3 regions of the Streptomyces sp. NPDC027189 genome follow, and region 2 is predicted to be linked to each of the others. Evidence: predicted binding sites of a transcription regulator. Region 2 holds the regulator's gene; each other region holds the start of a gene.
What was found. The regulator HrcA, encoded in region 2, represses chaperone genes, less so after heat shock. The targets are predictions, from matches to a motif close to TTNGCACTCNGNNNNNCNGAGTGCNAA.

Region 1 (4,744 bases), on a different contig from region 2:
CTACGCGGCCAACATCCGCAGGTTCTTCGAAACGGTGGCCACCAAGGGTGAGCTGCCGCCGCTCAACGACCTGATGGCGGAGAGCTACCACGACCACGACCCCGCCAACGAGCAGGACACCATCGGACTCGACGCGATGCGGCGCGAGATCGAAATGTGGCGCGGCGGCTTCGACTTCGCCTTCACCGTCGACAACCAGATCACCCAGGGCGATCGCGTCTGCACCCGGTGGACCTGGAGCGGCACCCACAAGGCCGACTTCATGGGGATCCTCGCGACCGGCAGGCAGGTCACCATGACCGGCGTGACCATCTTCCGCTGCACGGAGGACGGGAAGATCACCGAGGGCTGGTGGCAGTACGACCGGCTGGGGCTGATGGCCCAACTCGGCGCGCTCGACGCGCTGGAGACCTAGGGCTTGACCCGGCGGATCAGGTCGGCGGAGAGCTGCGGTGCCTCGGACCCGCGTCTCCGACGTGATCCGCGGGAGAGGCCCCGGCCCGAGTGACGAGGAAGCCCCCGTTCCGTGTGGAACGGGGGCTTCTTCATGAAGCGGTGCCTCAGTGGGAGTGCCCGTGGCCGTGGCCGTGACCGGCGTCGGCCTCCTCCTCGGCCGGCTTCTCGACGACCAGGGTCTCGGTCGTGAGGAGCAGGGAGGCGATGGAGGCGGCGTTCTCCAGGGCGGAGCGGGTGACCTTGACCGGGTCGATGACGCCGGCCTTGACCAGGTCGCCGTACTCGCCGGTGGCGGCGTTGAAGCCCTGGCCCTTGTCGAGTTCGGCGACCTTGGAGGTGATGACGTAACCCTCCAGGCCGGCGTTCTCGGCGATCCAGCGCAGCGGCTCGACGGCGGCCTTGCGGACGACCGCGACACCCGTGGCCTCGTCGCCGGTCTTGCCGAGGTTGCCCTCGAGGACCTTCACGGCGTGGACGAGCGCGGAGCCACCACCGGAGACGATGCCCTCCTCGACCGCGGCGCGGGTCGCGGAGATGGCGTCCTCCAGACGGTGCTTCTTCTCCTTGAGCTCGACCTCGGTGGCGGCGCCGACCTTGATCACGCACACGCCGCCGGCCAGCTTCGCGAGGCGCTCCTGGAGCTTCTCGCGGTCCCAGTCGGAGTCGGTGTTCTCGATCTCGGCCTTGATCTGGTTGACGCGGCCCACGACGGCCTCGTGGTCACCGCCACCGTCGACGACGGTCGTGTCGTCCTTGGTGACGGTCACGCGGCGGGCGGTGCCCAGCACGTCCAGGCCGACCTGGTCGAGCTTGAGGCCGACCTCCTCGGCGATGACCTGACCGCCGGTGAGGGTGGCGAGGTCGCCCAGCATCGCCTTGCGGCGGTCACCGAAGCCCGGGGCCTTCACCGCGACGGCGTTGAAGGTGCCACGGATCTTGTTCACGACCAGGGTCGACAGGGCCTCGCCCTCGACGTCCTCGGCGATGATCAGCAGCGGCTTGGAGGCGTTGGACTGGATGACCTTCTCCAGCAGGGGCAGCAGGTCCTGAATGGAGCTGATCTTGCCCTGGTGGATGAGGATGTACGGGTCCTCGAGGACGGCCTCCATGCGCTCCTGGTCCGTCACGAAGTACGGCGACAGGTAGCCCTTGTCGAAGGCCATGCCCTCGGTGAAGTCCAGCTCCAGACCGAAGGTGTTGGACTCCTCGACGGTGATGACACCGTCCTTGCCGACCTTGTCCATCGCCTCGGCGATGAGCTCGCCGACCTGCGGGTCCTGGGCGGACAGACCGGCGACGGCGGCGATGTCGGACTTCTCGTCGATCGGGCGCGCGGTCGCGAGGAGCTCGTCCGAGACCGCCTTGACGGCCGCGTCGATGCCCTTCTTCAGCAGCGCCGGGGAGGCACCCGCGGCGACGTTGCGCAGGCCCTCGCGCACGAGCGCCTGGGCGAGCACGGTGGCGGTGGTCGTACCGTCACCCGCGATGTCGTTGGTCTTGGTCGCCACCTCCTTCACCAGCTGGGCGCCGAGGTTCTCGTACGGGTCGTCGAGCTCGACCTCGCGGGCGATGGTGACACCGTCGTTGGTGATGGTGGGAGCGCCGAACTTCTTGTCGATGACGACGTTGCGGCCCTTGGGGCCGATCGTCACCTTCACCGTGTCGGCAAGCTTGTTGACGCCGCGCTCAAGGGCGCGACGGGCGTCCTCGTCGAACTTCAGGATCTTCGCCATGGGAGCGATTCAGCCCTCTCGGAAATCTTGGGAGAACGAACTGCGCCCCCGGCACCCGGCTTCATAAGGTCGCGGGGGCCAGGGGCGCAGTTCACTGCAAATCTGGGTGAATTACTTCTCGATGATCGCGAGCACGTCGCGAGCCGAGAGGACGAGGTACTCCTCGCCGTTGTACTTCACCTCGGTGCCGCCGTACTTGCTGTACAGCACGACATCGCCGACGGTGACGTCGAGCGGAAGACGGTTACCGTCCTCGAAGCGTCCCGGGCCCACGGCCAGGACGACGCCCTCCTGGGGCTTCTCCTTGGCGGTGTCCGGAATGACCAGGCCAGAGGCCGTGGTCTGCTCGGCGTCCAGCGGCTGGACCACAATGCGGTCCTCGAGCGGCTTGATGGCAACCTTGGAGCTGGCGGTCGTCACGATCCGACCTCCCCCTTCGGAGATCTCACGGGGTTAACTGTCTGAGGTGGCGACCAGGTCGATCCGTCGTCGCGGGTGCCGGACCTGCCCGTCGCTATTGGCACTCTCCAGGGGGGAGTGCCAGAGCCGAGACTATGACCGCGATTAGCACTCGGTCAAGCGGAGTGCCAGAAGCCTCCGGCGCGCCGCGAGGTTTCTGGTCGCACCGGGTGGACGCGTGCGCCGTCAGAGGTAGTCCTCGAGGCGGGCCACCGTGAATCCCTGCGCCTGGACACGACGCAGCAGCCGGGTCGTCGACTCGACGAGCGTGACGCCGTCCGTGTCCTCCGGACGGGCGAGGACGATGTCGCCGGGCCGCAGCCGGTCCCCCTCCGCATACCGCAGCCCTTCCGCTCTCATCGACGCCCGCCACAGTACGACCGCCGCGACCCCGCAGTCGCCCGCCGCGCGCAACGTCGTGCTGTCGTACCTGCCGTACGGGGGCCGCAGCAGCCGCGGCCGGATGCCGAAGCGCTGTTTGAGCTTGTCCTGCTGGCCGCAGATCTCGGCGCGCTGACCGAGATACGGCAGGCCGCGCAGGGAGGCGTGGTCGAGGGTGTGGTTCTGCACGCTGGCGCCGACCGCGCGCAGCCGGGCGAAGTGCCCGTACCCCGGCCCGACGACACTGTCCGTGAGGAACATGCTGACCGGCAGCCGCAGTTCACGGACCATGTCGACGAACCGCGGATCGCGCTCGACGCCGTCGTCGTACGTCAGGAAGACCACCTTGTCGCGGGTGGGGACGTGGTCCACGACGGGCGGCAGCCCCCGACCCGCGGCACGGGCGGTGGTCCGGACGGGCGGTTTCGGCGCCCGGGCGAGCGGGGCGGCGAGCCCCCAGCGGCGGTACGCCGACTCGTGCGGCCGTACCTTCTGCGCCGCCTTCTTGCTCAGCCGCTCGATAGGGTCGACGGACTGCGCACAGCCGCTCAGAAGAGCGGCGGCGAGCAGCCCGGCGACCAGTCCCCGCACCCTCACAGGTAGTCCTCCAGGCGGGCCACCGCGTATCCCTCGTCCGTCACCTTCTTCATGAAGCGGCGGACCATGTCGGGCATCGTGCCCTCCCAGTCGTTCCGGCCGCGGAAGTGGGTGAGGACGATGTCGCCGGGGTGCAGGTCGCCGTCCCACTCGCGGTACTCCCAGTGGTCGACGAACACCTCCTCGTCCCAGATGGGCGCGTACTTGATGCCGCAGGACTTGGCGGCGCGCAGGGTGTCCTGGTTGTAGTTGCCGTACGGAGGCCGGAAGACCGTGGGGCGCTTGCCGAACTGCTTCTTCATCACGGACTGCATGCCGCAGATCTCGTACCTCTGCTCCGCATACGAGAGTCCGGGCAGGTAGGGATGGTGGAGCGTGTGGTTGTTCAGCGTCACGCCCCGGTCGCGCATCTTCCGGAAGTACTGGTAGTCGTCCTTGACCAGGTAGTTGCTGAGGAAGGCGGTGTACGGGATCTTCAGATCACTCATCATCCGCAGGAACTTCGGGTCCTTCTCCTCGCCGTCGTCGATGGTGAGGAAGACGACCTTGTCCTTGGTGGGGACGGTGGTGAAGACCGGGGGCAGGTCCAGCTCCTCCTGGTCGTCGACCTCGAACCCGTCGCGGGCCCTGATCACCGGCTTCCTGGCAGGCGCCGGCGGGGCCGTCAGCGGCGTCCTGGCCAGTCCCCAGCGCTTGGCCGCGGCGGCCCGTTGGGCCTGCGCGAGACGGAGCTTGGCGGCGTACGAGTAGAGGGCACGGGCGGGGGGCGCCTTCATTGCCTGCTGGCCGGGGGCCGGCCGCACGCCGCCACCGTCGGAGCAGCCGGAGACGAGGGCGGCGAGGGCGAGCACGGCGACCGCACCCCGGGAACGGGCTAGACCGCGCAAACCGGCTCCACCGCGGGAAAGGGCAACCCTGCCGGGACCGGCACCACTGCCGGAACCGGCAACCCTGCCGGAACCGGCACCACTGCCGGGACCGGCACCCTCGCGGGCGCCGAATCGCCCGCGAAGCTCCATCCCCTTCGCCCTGTTTTTGTAATTTTGTCGTACGGGTCGCATGGCGCCGGATCCTCCCAGGTCATGCCCCGCACCGGGCCCCGACACCGCCGCCGGAAC
Region 2 (4,744 bases):
GGACGCCGAGGCGGGCGTCCGGCCCCGGCGCGAAGTCCGCGACGATCGACGGGAGGTCGTCGATGCCCTCCAGGTACTCGACGACGACGCCCTCGATACGGAGGTCGTCGCCCCAGACGCGCTCGACCAGTTCGGCGTCGTGGCGGCCCTCCACGTAGATGCGCCCGGCCCGCGCGACCCGGGCCCGCGCGCCGGGGACGGCGACCGAACCGGAGGCCGTGCGGGTGGGACGTACCGGACCGGAGGCGGGGCGGACCAGCGTCACCACCTTGCCCTCCAGAAGGAAGCCGCGCGGCTCCAGCGGGAACACGCGGTACTTGCCGAAGCGGTCCTCCAGGGTCACCGTGCCCGCCTCGCAGCGGATCACCGCGCCGCAGAAGCCGGTGCCGGGCTCCTCGACCACCAGGCCGGGGTCGGCGGGGACCTCGGGCACGGCTTGGGGCTTCTTCCACGGCGGGGTCAGGTCCGGAGAGTACTGGCGCATTCGGATGACGATAGGAGAAGCTCCCGGCCCGCTAGGAAGACACGCCGAAGCGTGTGGCCAACGCGTCCCGCTGCGCACGGACAAACGCCGCATTCACCGCCGCGCCGTGTCCCGGCACGTACACCGCGTCCTCCCCGCCCAGGTCGAGCAGCCGGTCCAGCGCCGCCGGCCAGTGGGAGGGGACGGCGTCGGGTCCCGCCTGGGGTTCGCCCGACTCCTCCACCAGGTCGCCGCAGAAGACGGTCTCCGGGGAGCCGGGTGGGCCGGGGACCAGGACCACCAGATCGTGGCCGGTGTGGCCGGGGCCCACATTGGCCAGCAGGACCTGTACGCCGCCTCCGAGATCGAGGGTCCACTCGCCGGACACCGAATGGCGGGGGTGGACCAGGAGGTCCGCGGCCTCCGCCGCCTGGCGCGGGTCGAGACCGTTGCGTACGGCGTCCGCGCGCAGCTCCTCGCGGTGGTGCGCGAGGACCGCGTCCAGGCCGACCGCGCCGAACACCTCCACCCCGGCGAACGCGGCCGCCCCGAAGACATGGTCGAAGTGGGGGTGCGTGAGTGCGAGGTGCGTCACGCGGCGGTCGCCACCGAGGATCCGTCGTGCCTCGGTCCGCAGCCGCGCGCCCTCCCGCAGGCTCGACCCCGGATCGATCATCAGCGCCGCGCCCTCGCCCACCACGAGCCCGGCCGTGCAGTCCCAGACCGGAAGCCGCTTCCGCCCGACCCGGGGTGCCACCGTTTCCCACCCCAGCTCTTCCCAAGTCAGCCTCATACGGAGACGCTAGCCGTGAGAGCCTGCCAGGCACGACATCGCAGGCCCGCCCTTGCCGGGGCCGTACCTCACCGCCGTACACTGGGCCGGGGAACGCTGGCACTCGCGTGCGCTGAGTGCCAGGAAGAAGGTCACGAAGGCCATCAAGGCCACGGGGAAGACTTCTGGAGGTGTGCGCGATGCTCAGTGAACGCAGGCTTGAGGTGCTGCGCGCCATCGTCCAGGACTACGTGGGCACCGAGGAGCCGGTCGGTTCCAAGGCGCTGACCGAGCGGCACCGCCTCGGCGTCTCGCCCGCGACCGTGCGTAACGACATGGCCGCGCTGGAGGACGAGGGCTACATCGCCCAGCCGCACACCAGCGCCGGGCGCATCCCCACCGACAAGGGCTACCGCCTCTTCGTCGACAAGCTCGCGGGCGTCAAGCCGATGACCGCGCCCGAGCGGCGCGCCATCCAGAACTTCCTCGACGGCGCCGTCGATCTCGACGACGTCGTGGGCCGGACCGTAAGGCTGCTCGCCCAGCTCACGCGGCAGGTCGCCGTGGTGCAGTACCCCTCGCTGACGCGCTCGACCGTGCGGCACGTGGAACTGCTGTCCCTCGCCCCCGCGCGCGTGATGCTCGTGCTGATCACGGACACCGGCCGGGTCGAGCAGCGCATGATCGACTGCCCGGCGCCGTTCGGCGAGACGACGCTCGCGGATCTGCGGGCCCGGCTCAACAGCAGGATCGCGGGCCGCCGTTTCGCGGACGTCCCGCAGCTCGTGCAGGACCTGCCGGAGGCCTTCGAGGCGGAGGACCGCGGTACGGTCTCGACGGTGCTCTCCACCCTGCTGGAGACGCTCGTCGAGGAGACCGAGGAGCGGCTGATGATCGGCGGCACCGCCAATCTCACCCGTTTCGGACATGACTTCCCTCTCACCATCCGGCCGGTGCTGGAAGCGCTGGAGGAGCAGGTCGTGCTCCTCAAGTTGCTTGGTGAGGCCGGGGATTCGAGCATGACCGTGCGAATCGGTCACGAGAACGCGTATGAGGGACTCAACTCCACGTCCGTGGTCTCGGTCGGCTACGGTTCGGGCGGCGAGGCAGTAGCCAAACTCGGCGTGGTCGGCCCGACCCGCATGGATTACCCGGGAACGATGGGAGCGGTACGAGCGGTGGCACGGTACGTCGGACAGATCCTGGCGGAGTCGTAAGTGGCCACGGACTACTACGCCGTACTCGGCGTGCGCCGCGACGCGTCCCAGGACGAGATCAAGAAGGCGTTCCGGAGGCTCGCGCGCGAGCTGCACCCGGACGTCAATCCCGATCCGAAGACGCAGGAGCGGTTCAAGGAGATCAACGCCGCGTACGAGGTGTTGTCGGACCCGCAGAAGAAGCAGGTCTACGACCTCGGCGGCGACCCCCTGTCCCAGTCGGGCGGCGCGGGCGCGGGCGGCTTCGGCGCGGGCGGCTTCGGGAACTTCTCGGACATCATGGACGCCTTCTTCGGTACGGCGTCGCAGCGCGGCCCCCGGTCGCGTACGCGACGTGGCCAGGACGCCATGATCCGGCTCGAGATCGAGCTGGACGAGGCCGCCTTCGGTACGACGAAGGACATCCAGGTCGACACGGCCGTCGTCTGCGCCACCTGTAATGGGGAAGGCGCGGCGCCGGGCACTTCGGCGCAGACGTGTGACATGTGCCGCGGTCGCGGTGAGGTGTCGCAGGTGACGCGGTCCTTCCTGGGCCAGGTCATGACGTCCCGTCCCTGCCCGCAGTGCCAGGGCTTCGGCACCGTGGTCCCGACCCCGTGCCCGGAGTGCGCGGGCGACGGCCGGGTCCGCTCCCGTCGGACACTGACCGTGAAGATCCCGGCCGGTGTCGACAACGGCACGCGGATCCAGCTCGCGGGCGAGGGCGAGGTCGGCCCCGGTGGCGGGCCCGCCGGTGACCTCTACGTCGAGATCCACGAGCTGCCGCACGCCGTGTTCCAGCGGCGCGGCGACGATCTGCACTGCACGGTCACCATCCCGATGACCGCGGCGTCCCTCGGCACGAAGGTTCCGCTGGAGACGCTCGACGGCCTGGAGGAGGTCGACATCCGTCCGGGGACGCAGTCCGGGCAGTCGATTCCGCTGCACGGGCGGGGCATCACGCATCTGCGGGGCGGTGGCCGGGGCGATCTGATCGTGCACGTCGAGGTGACGACGCCTACGAAGCTCGATCCCGAGCAGGAGCGGTTGCTGCGGGAGCTTGCGAAGCTGCGGGGTGAGGAGCGGCCGACCGGGCAGTTCCAGCCCGGGCAGCAGGGGCTGTTCTCGCGGCTGAAGGACGCGTTCAACGGGCGCTGAGGTGGCCCGCGGCGGAGCCGCTGATGGATGCGCTCGCCCCCTCCGCCCCTACCCGTCCCGTACCTGGGGCTCCGCCCCAGACCCCGGGTGTTTCCTTGACTGCGGGTGGGTGGGGGCTGGTCGCGCGGTTCCCCGCGCCCCTTGCGGGGCGGGGTTCTGAGGGGCGGGAAATCCGGCCCGCGACCGCCCATCCCGGTGGCCTATGCCAGGCGGAAGGCCGGATTCGGACTTGTACGGAGGACGTGACAACATGCCGTCATGTCCTCCGCACTGACCGATCTCTTCCCACACCCGATCGTGCAGGCCCCCATGGCGGGCGGCGTCTCCGTCCCGCATCTCGCGGCCGCCGTGTCCGAGGCCGGTGGGCTCGGGTTCCTCGCCGCCGGGTACAAGACCGCCGACGGCATGTACCAGGAGATCAAGCAGCTGCGCGGACTCACGGGCCGCCCCTTCGGCGTGAACCTCTTCATGCCGCAGCCCGAGTATGCGGACTCCGCCGCCGTCGAGGTGTACGCCAACCAGCTCGCGGGTGAGGCCGCCTGGTACGAGACCGAGCTCGGCGACCCCGACAGCGGCCGTGACGACGGCTACGACGCCAAACTCGCCGTCCTCCTCGACAACCCGGTCCCGGTGGTCTCCTTCCACTTCGGCGTCCCCACCCGCGACGTGCTGGACTCGCTCGCCCGCGCCGGCACGCTGACGATGGTCACCGCGACCACCGCCGAGGAGGCGCTGGCCGTGCAGCGGGCGGGCGCCGCCGCGGTGATCGTGCAGGGCGTCGAGGCGGGCGGCCACCAGGGCACCCACCGCGACAACCCGGAGACGGACGGCACCGGCATCGGGCTGCTCTCGCTGATCGCGCAGGTCCGCGAGACCGTGCAGATCCCGATCGTCGCGGCGGGCGGCATCATGCGCGGCAGCCAGATCGCCGCGGTGCTCGCGGCCGGCGCGAGCGCGGCCCAGCTCGGCACCGCGTTCCTCGCCACCCCCGAGTCCGGCGCGAACGTCGTGCACAAGCAGGCGCTGACCAACCCCCTGTTCGTGCGGACGGAGTTGACGCGTGCGTTCTCCGGCCGCCCGGCGCGTGGACTGGTCAACCGCTTCATGCGCGAACACGGCCCGTACGCGCCCGCCGCGTACCCCGAGATCCACCAC
Region 3 (4,744 bases), on a different contig from region 2:
CGGCTGGACCAAGCTCGTCAAGGCCGACAACCTGGCGCGCGAGCTCGGTGTCGACGCCGGCAAGCTCTTCGTCAAGGACGACTCCGGCAACCCGACGCACTCCTTCAAGGACCGCGTCGTAGCCCAGGCCATCGAGGCCGCGCGCGCCTTCAACTTCACCACCCTCTCCTGCTCCTCCACCGGCAACCTCGCCGGCGCGGTCGGCGCCGCCGCCGCCCGTGCCGGCTTCCGCTCCTGCGTGTTCATCCCGCACGACCTGGAGCAGGGCAAGGTCGTGATGGCCGCGATCTACGGCGGCGAGCTCGTCGGCATCGAGGGCAACTACGACGACGTGAACCGCTTCTGCTCCGAGCTGATCGGCGACCCGGCCGGCGAGGGCTGGGGCTTCGTCAACGTCAACCTGCGGCCGTACTACGCGGAGGGCTCCAAGACCCTGGCGTACGAGATCTGTGAGCAGCTCGGCTGGCGACTGCCCGACCAGCTGGTCGTCCCGATCGCCTCCGGCTCCCAGCTCACGAAGATCGACAAGGGGCTGCAGGAGCTGATCAAGCTCGGCCTCGTCGAGGACAAGCCGTACAAGATCTTCGGCGCCCAGGCCGAGGGCTGCTCGCCGGTGTCCGTCGCCTACAAGGCCGGGCACGACGTCGTACGGCCGCAGAAGCCGAACACCATCGCCAAGTCGCTCGCCATCGGCAACCCGGCCGACGGTCCGTACGTCCTCGACATCGCGCGCCGCACGGGCGGTGCGGTGGAGGATGTCAACGACGAGCAGGTCGTCGATGCGATCAAGCTCCTTGCGCGGACCGAGGGCATCTTCGCCGAGACGGCGGGCGGTGTGACCCTCGGCGTCACGAAGAAGCTGATCGAGAACGGCCTCCTCGACCCGACCCTGACCACGGTCGTCCTCAACACCGGCGACGGCCTCAAGACCCTGGACGCGGTGGCCGGCACAGGCCTGACCGCGACCATCCGCCCGAACCTGGACTCCTTCCGAGAGGCTGGCCTCGCATCATGAGCGTCAACGTCCGCATCCCCACCATCCTGCGCACCTACACCGGCGGCCAGGCCGAGGTGACGGCCGAGGGTGGGACCCTCGCCGAGGTCATCGCCGACCTGGAGAAGAACCACACGGGTATCGCCGCGCGCGTTCTGGACGACCAGGGCAAGCTGCGCCGCTTCGTCAACGTCTACGTCAACGACGACGACGTGCGGTTCGAGCAGGGTCTGGAGACGGCGACGCCGGACGGTGCGGGCGTGTCGATCATCCCGGCCGTCGCGGGCGGCTGAACCGTCACCCAGGGTGAGATTGTTACCGTAGGTAACGCTCATCACTAAGAGTTCATCGAATTGCCCCCTCCGTGAGAGAAACGGAGGGGGCAATTCTGCATGGTTGAGCGCGGTAGAGTTGGGGAACCTGCTTCGCCTTTCATGCCGGACGCATATGAGTATCTGCGCGAGACCCGACAAGAAGTAGCCAAAGTGCCCCGCCTTTTTGAGCCGTTTATGGCATTTACGGGGCCCGACTTGCCCTGAATCTTCTCGAATTCTCCGCATATTACCGATCGGCCGTGCCCAGAATTCTCGTCCGATTGACCTGTTGCAGACGGCAGTTGGACAGATACATTCAGCCGCGGTCGACGCGTTCCGGCGCACACCCCCAACCGTTGGGGGGTGAGGTCTGACCCGGATCCGCGAAGTGTGGATCTGTGCAAGGGCCAGTAATAGGGGAGTTAGGCATGGCTCAGGGCACCGTCAAGTGGTTCAACGCGGAGAAGGGGTACGGCTTCATCGCGGTCGACGGTGGTGCGGACGTCTTCGTGCACTACAGCGCGATTCAGATGGACGGCTACCGCACCCTTGAAGAGGGTCAGCGAGTGGAGTTCGAGATCTCGCAGGGCCAGAAGGGTCCGCAGGCGGACATGGTCAAGCTCGCCGTCTGATCCCGGCGCGAACGGCCACCGACGCACTCACGCCGAGGGGCCCGCATCCCATCAGGGACGCGGGCCCCTCGTGCGTTCCCGGACCCGCCCCCGTTCGCGCCGCCGGGCCCGCTCCCGTTAGTGAGAGGCGCTTGCACTCGCAGGGGCCGAGTGCTAATCATTGGCGTTAGCACTCTCCGAGTGAGAGTGACAGAACTTGGATCGGGCCGGCGAGGCCCGCAGGCCTGTGGGGCAAGGAACCACAGGGTTTGCAGGCCGTCCGTCGCGGGCGCGGGCGCGATCCGGAGCAATCCACCCCGTCCGGGAGGACCACTTCACATGGCCAAGATCATCGCGTTCGACGAGGAGGCACGGCGCGGTCTCGAGCGCGGGATGAACCAGCTCGCCGACGCCGTCAAGGTCACCCTTGGCCCCAAGGGCCGGAACGTCGTCCTCGAGAAGAAGTGGGGCGCCCCCACGATCACCAACGATGGTGTTTCCATCGCCAAGGAGATCGAGCTCGAGGACCCGTACGAGAAGATCGGCGCCGAGCTGGTCAAGGAAGTCGCCAAGAAGACGGACGACGTCGCCGGTGACGGTACGACCACGGCGACCGTTCTCGCCCAGGCGCTGGTCCGCGAGGGCCTGCGCAACGTGGCCGCCGGTGCCAACCCGATGGCCCTCAAGCGCGGTATCGAGAAGGCCGTCGAGGCCGTCTCCGGTGCCCTGCTCGAGCAGGCCAAGGATGTCGAGACCAAGGAGCAGATCGCTTCCACGGCCTCCATCTCCGCCGCCGACACCCAGATCGGCGAGCTCATCGCCGAGGCCATGGACAAGGTCGGCAAGGAAGGCGTCATCACCGTCGAGGAGTCCCAGACCTTCGGTCTGGAGCTGGAGCTCACCGAGGGTATGCGCTTCGACAAGGGCTACATCTCGGCGTACTTCGCCACCGACATGGAGCGTATGGAGGCCGTCCTCGACGACCCGTACATCCTGATCGCCAACTCGAAGATCAGCAACGTCAAGGACCTGCTGCCGCTCCTCGAGAAGGTCATGCAGTCCGGCAAGCCGCTGCTGATCATCGCCGAGGACGTCGAGGGCGAGGCCCTGTCGACCCTGGTCGTCAACAAGATCCGTGGCACCTTCAAGTCCGTCGCCGTCAAGGCCCCGGGCTTCGGTGACCGCCGCAAGGCCATGCTCGGCGACATCGCCATCCTCACGGGCGGCGAGGTCATCTCCGAGGAGGTCGGCCTCAAGCTGGAGAACGCGGGTCTGGACCTGCTGGGCCGCGCCCGCAAGGTCGTCATCACCAAGGACGAGACCACGATCGTCGACGGCGCCGGCTCCGCCGACCAGGTCGCCGGCCGGGTCAACCAGATCCGTGCCGAGATCGAGAACTCGGACTCGGACTACGACCGCGAGAAGCTCCAGGAGCGCCTGGCGAAGCTGGCCGGCGGCGTGGCCGTCATCAAGGCCGGTGCCGCCACCGAGGTCGAGCTCAAGGAGCGCAAGCACCGCATCGAGGACGCCGTTCGCAACGCGAAGGCGGCCGTCGAGGAGGGCATCGTCGCCGGTGGTGGCGTGGCCCTCATCCAGGCCTCCGCGGTCTTCGAGAAGCTGGAGCTCGAGGGTGACGAGGCGACCGGCGCCAACGCCGTGAAGCTCGCCCTGGAGGCCCCGCTCAAGCAGATCGCCGTCAACGGTGGTCTCGAGGGTGGTGTCGTCGTCGAGAAGGTGCGCAACCTTCCCATCGGTCACGGTCTGAACGCCGCGACCGGCGAGTACGTCGACATGATCGCCGAGGGCATCATCGACCCGGCGAAGGTCACGCGCTCTGCCCTGCAGAACGCCGCCTCCATCGCCGCGCTGTTCCTCACCACCGAGGCCGTCATCGCCGACAAGCCCGAGAAGGCCGGCGCGGCCGCTCCGGGCGGCATGCCGGGCGGTGACATGGACTTCTGATCGACCTCTGGTTGATCACTGTCCTTACGTTCCGAGGGCGGTACCCCCACTCCCAGGGGGTGCCGCCCTCGGGCGTTTTCGGGGTGCTGCCATCAGGCGATTCCGGGGTGCTGCCGTCGGGTGGATCCGGGGTGCTCCAGTCGCGCGTGTGCGGGATCACAGGAATGGGCCGTGGGGCGGCGGAATGTCGTGGCGGGTGGGGCAGTTGTCGTTCACGGGCGGTCGATGCATGTGCACATACCGCCCGGAATCCCTTAACTGCTCGACACTGATCGACCTCTCCGAGGAGCCCCCTTCGTGACTGCCACCGCCGCCTCGCGCGCAGCCGAGATCCTGTCCCGCCCCGTCTCCCTGAACGGCCTGACCGTCCCGAACCGCATCGTGATGGCCCCGATGACCCGGCAGTTCTCGCCGGGCGGCGTACCGGGGGAGGACGTCGTCGGGTACTACGCCCGCCGTGCCGCCGCGGGCGTGGGTCTCATCGTCACCGAGGGCACGTACGTGGGCCACGATTCGGCCGGGCAGAGCGACCGCGTCCCGCGTTTCCACGGTGAGGAGCAGCTGGCGGGCTGGACGAAGGTCGCCGACGCCGTGCACGCGGCGGGTGGCACGATCGTGCCGCAGCTGTGGCACATCGGCATGGTGCGCAATCAGGGTGAGCCGCCGTTCGCGGACGCCCCGGCGGTCGGCCCCTCCGGCATCGGCTCCGAGGGTGCCGACGTCACCGGCAAGGCCATGACGCAGACCGACCTGGACGACGTGGTCGGCGCCTTCGCGTCGGCCGCGGCCGACGCCGAGCGCATCGGCTTCGACGGCGTAGAGCTGCACGGCGCCCACGGCTACCTCATCGACCAGTTCCTGTG

Region 1: a site for HrcA is predicted at 2,754-2,780, ahead of groES (co-chaperone GroES). Genes of this name have one in related genera too.
Region 3: a site for HrcA is predicted at 2,107-2,133, ahead of groL (chaperonin GroEL). Genes of this name have one in related genera too.

The regions. Positions count from the first base shown of each region.
Region 1 is NZ_JBVHRI010000001.1:827,606-832,349, forward strand. Features, by position in the region: gene ACZ4RZ_RS03700 (ester cyclase) at 1-415, shown strand, start outside; gene groL (chaperonin GroEL) at 561-2,189, opposite strand; gene groES (co-chaperone GroES) at 2,301-2,609, opposite strand; gene ACZ4RZ_RS03715 (polysaccharide deacetylase family protein) at 2,835-3,626, opposite strand; gene ACZ4RZ_RS03720 (polysaccharide deacetylase family protein) at 3,623-4,513, opposite strand.
Region 2 is NZ_JBVHRI010000004.1:197,082-201,825, reverse strand. Features, by position in the region: gene ACZ4RZ_RS11895 (DUF3097 domain-containing protein) at 1-484, opposite strand, end outside; gene ACZ4RZ_RS11890 (MBL fold metallo-hydrolase) at 516-1,256, opposite strand; gene hrcA (heat-inducible transcriptional repressor HrcA) at 1,436-2,452, shown strand; gene dnaJ (molecular chaperone DnaJ) at 2,453-3,589, shown strand; gene ACZ4RZ_RS11875 (nitronate monooxygenase) at 3,848-4,744, shown strand, end outside.
Region 3 is NZ_JBVHRI010000018.1:7,783-12,526, reverse strand. Features, by position in the region: gene thrC (threonine synthase) at 1-1,015, shown strand, start outside; gene ACZ4RZ_RS33755 (MoaD/ThiS family protein) at 1,012-1,287, shown strand; gene ACZ4RZ_RS33750 (cold-shock protein) at 1,737-1,940, shown strand; gene groL (chaperonin GroEL) at 2,259-3,881, shown strand; gene ACZ4RZ_RS33740 (NADH:flavin oxidoreductase) at 4,179-4,744, shown strand, end outside.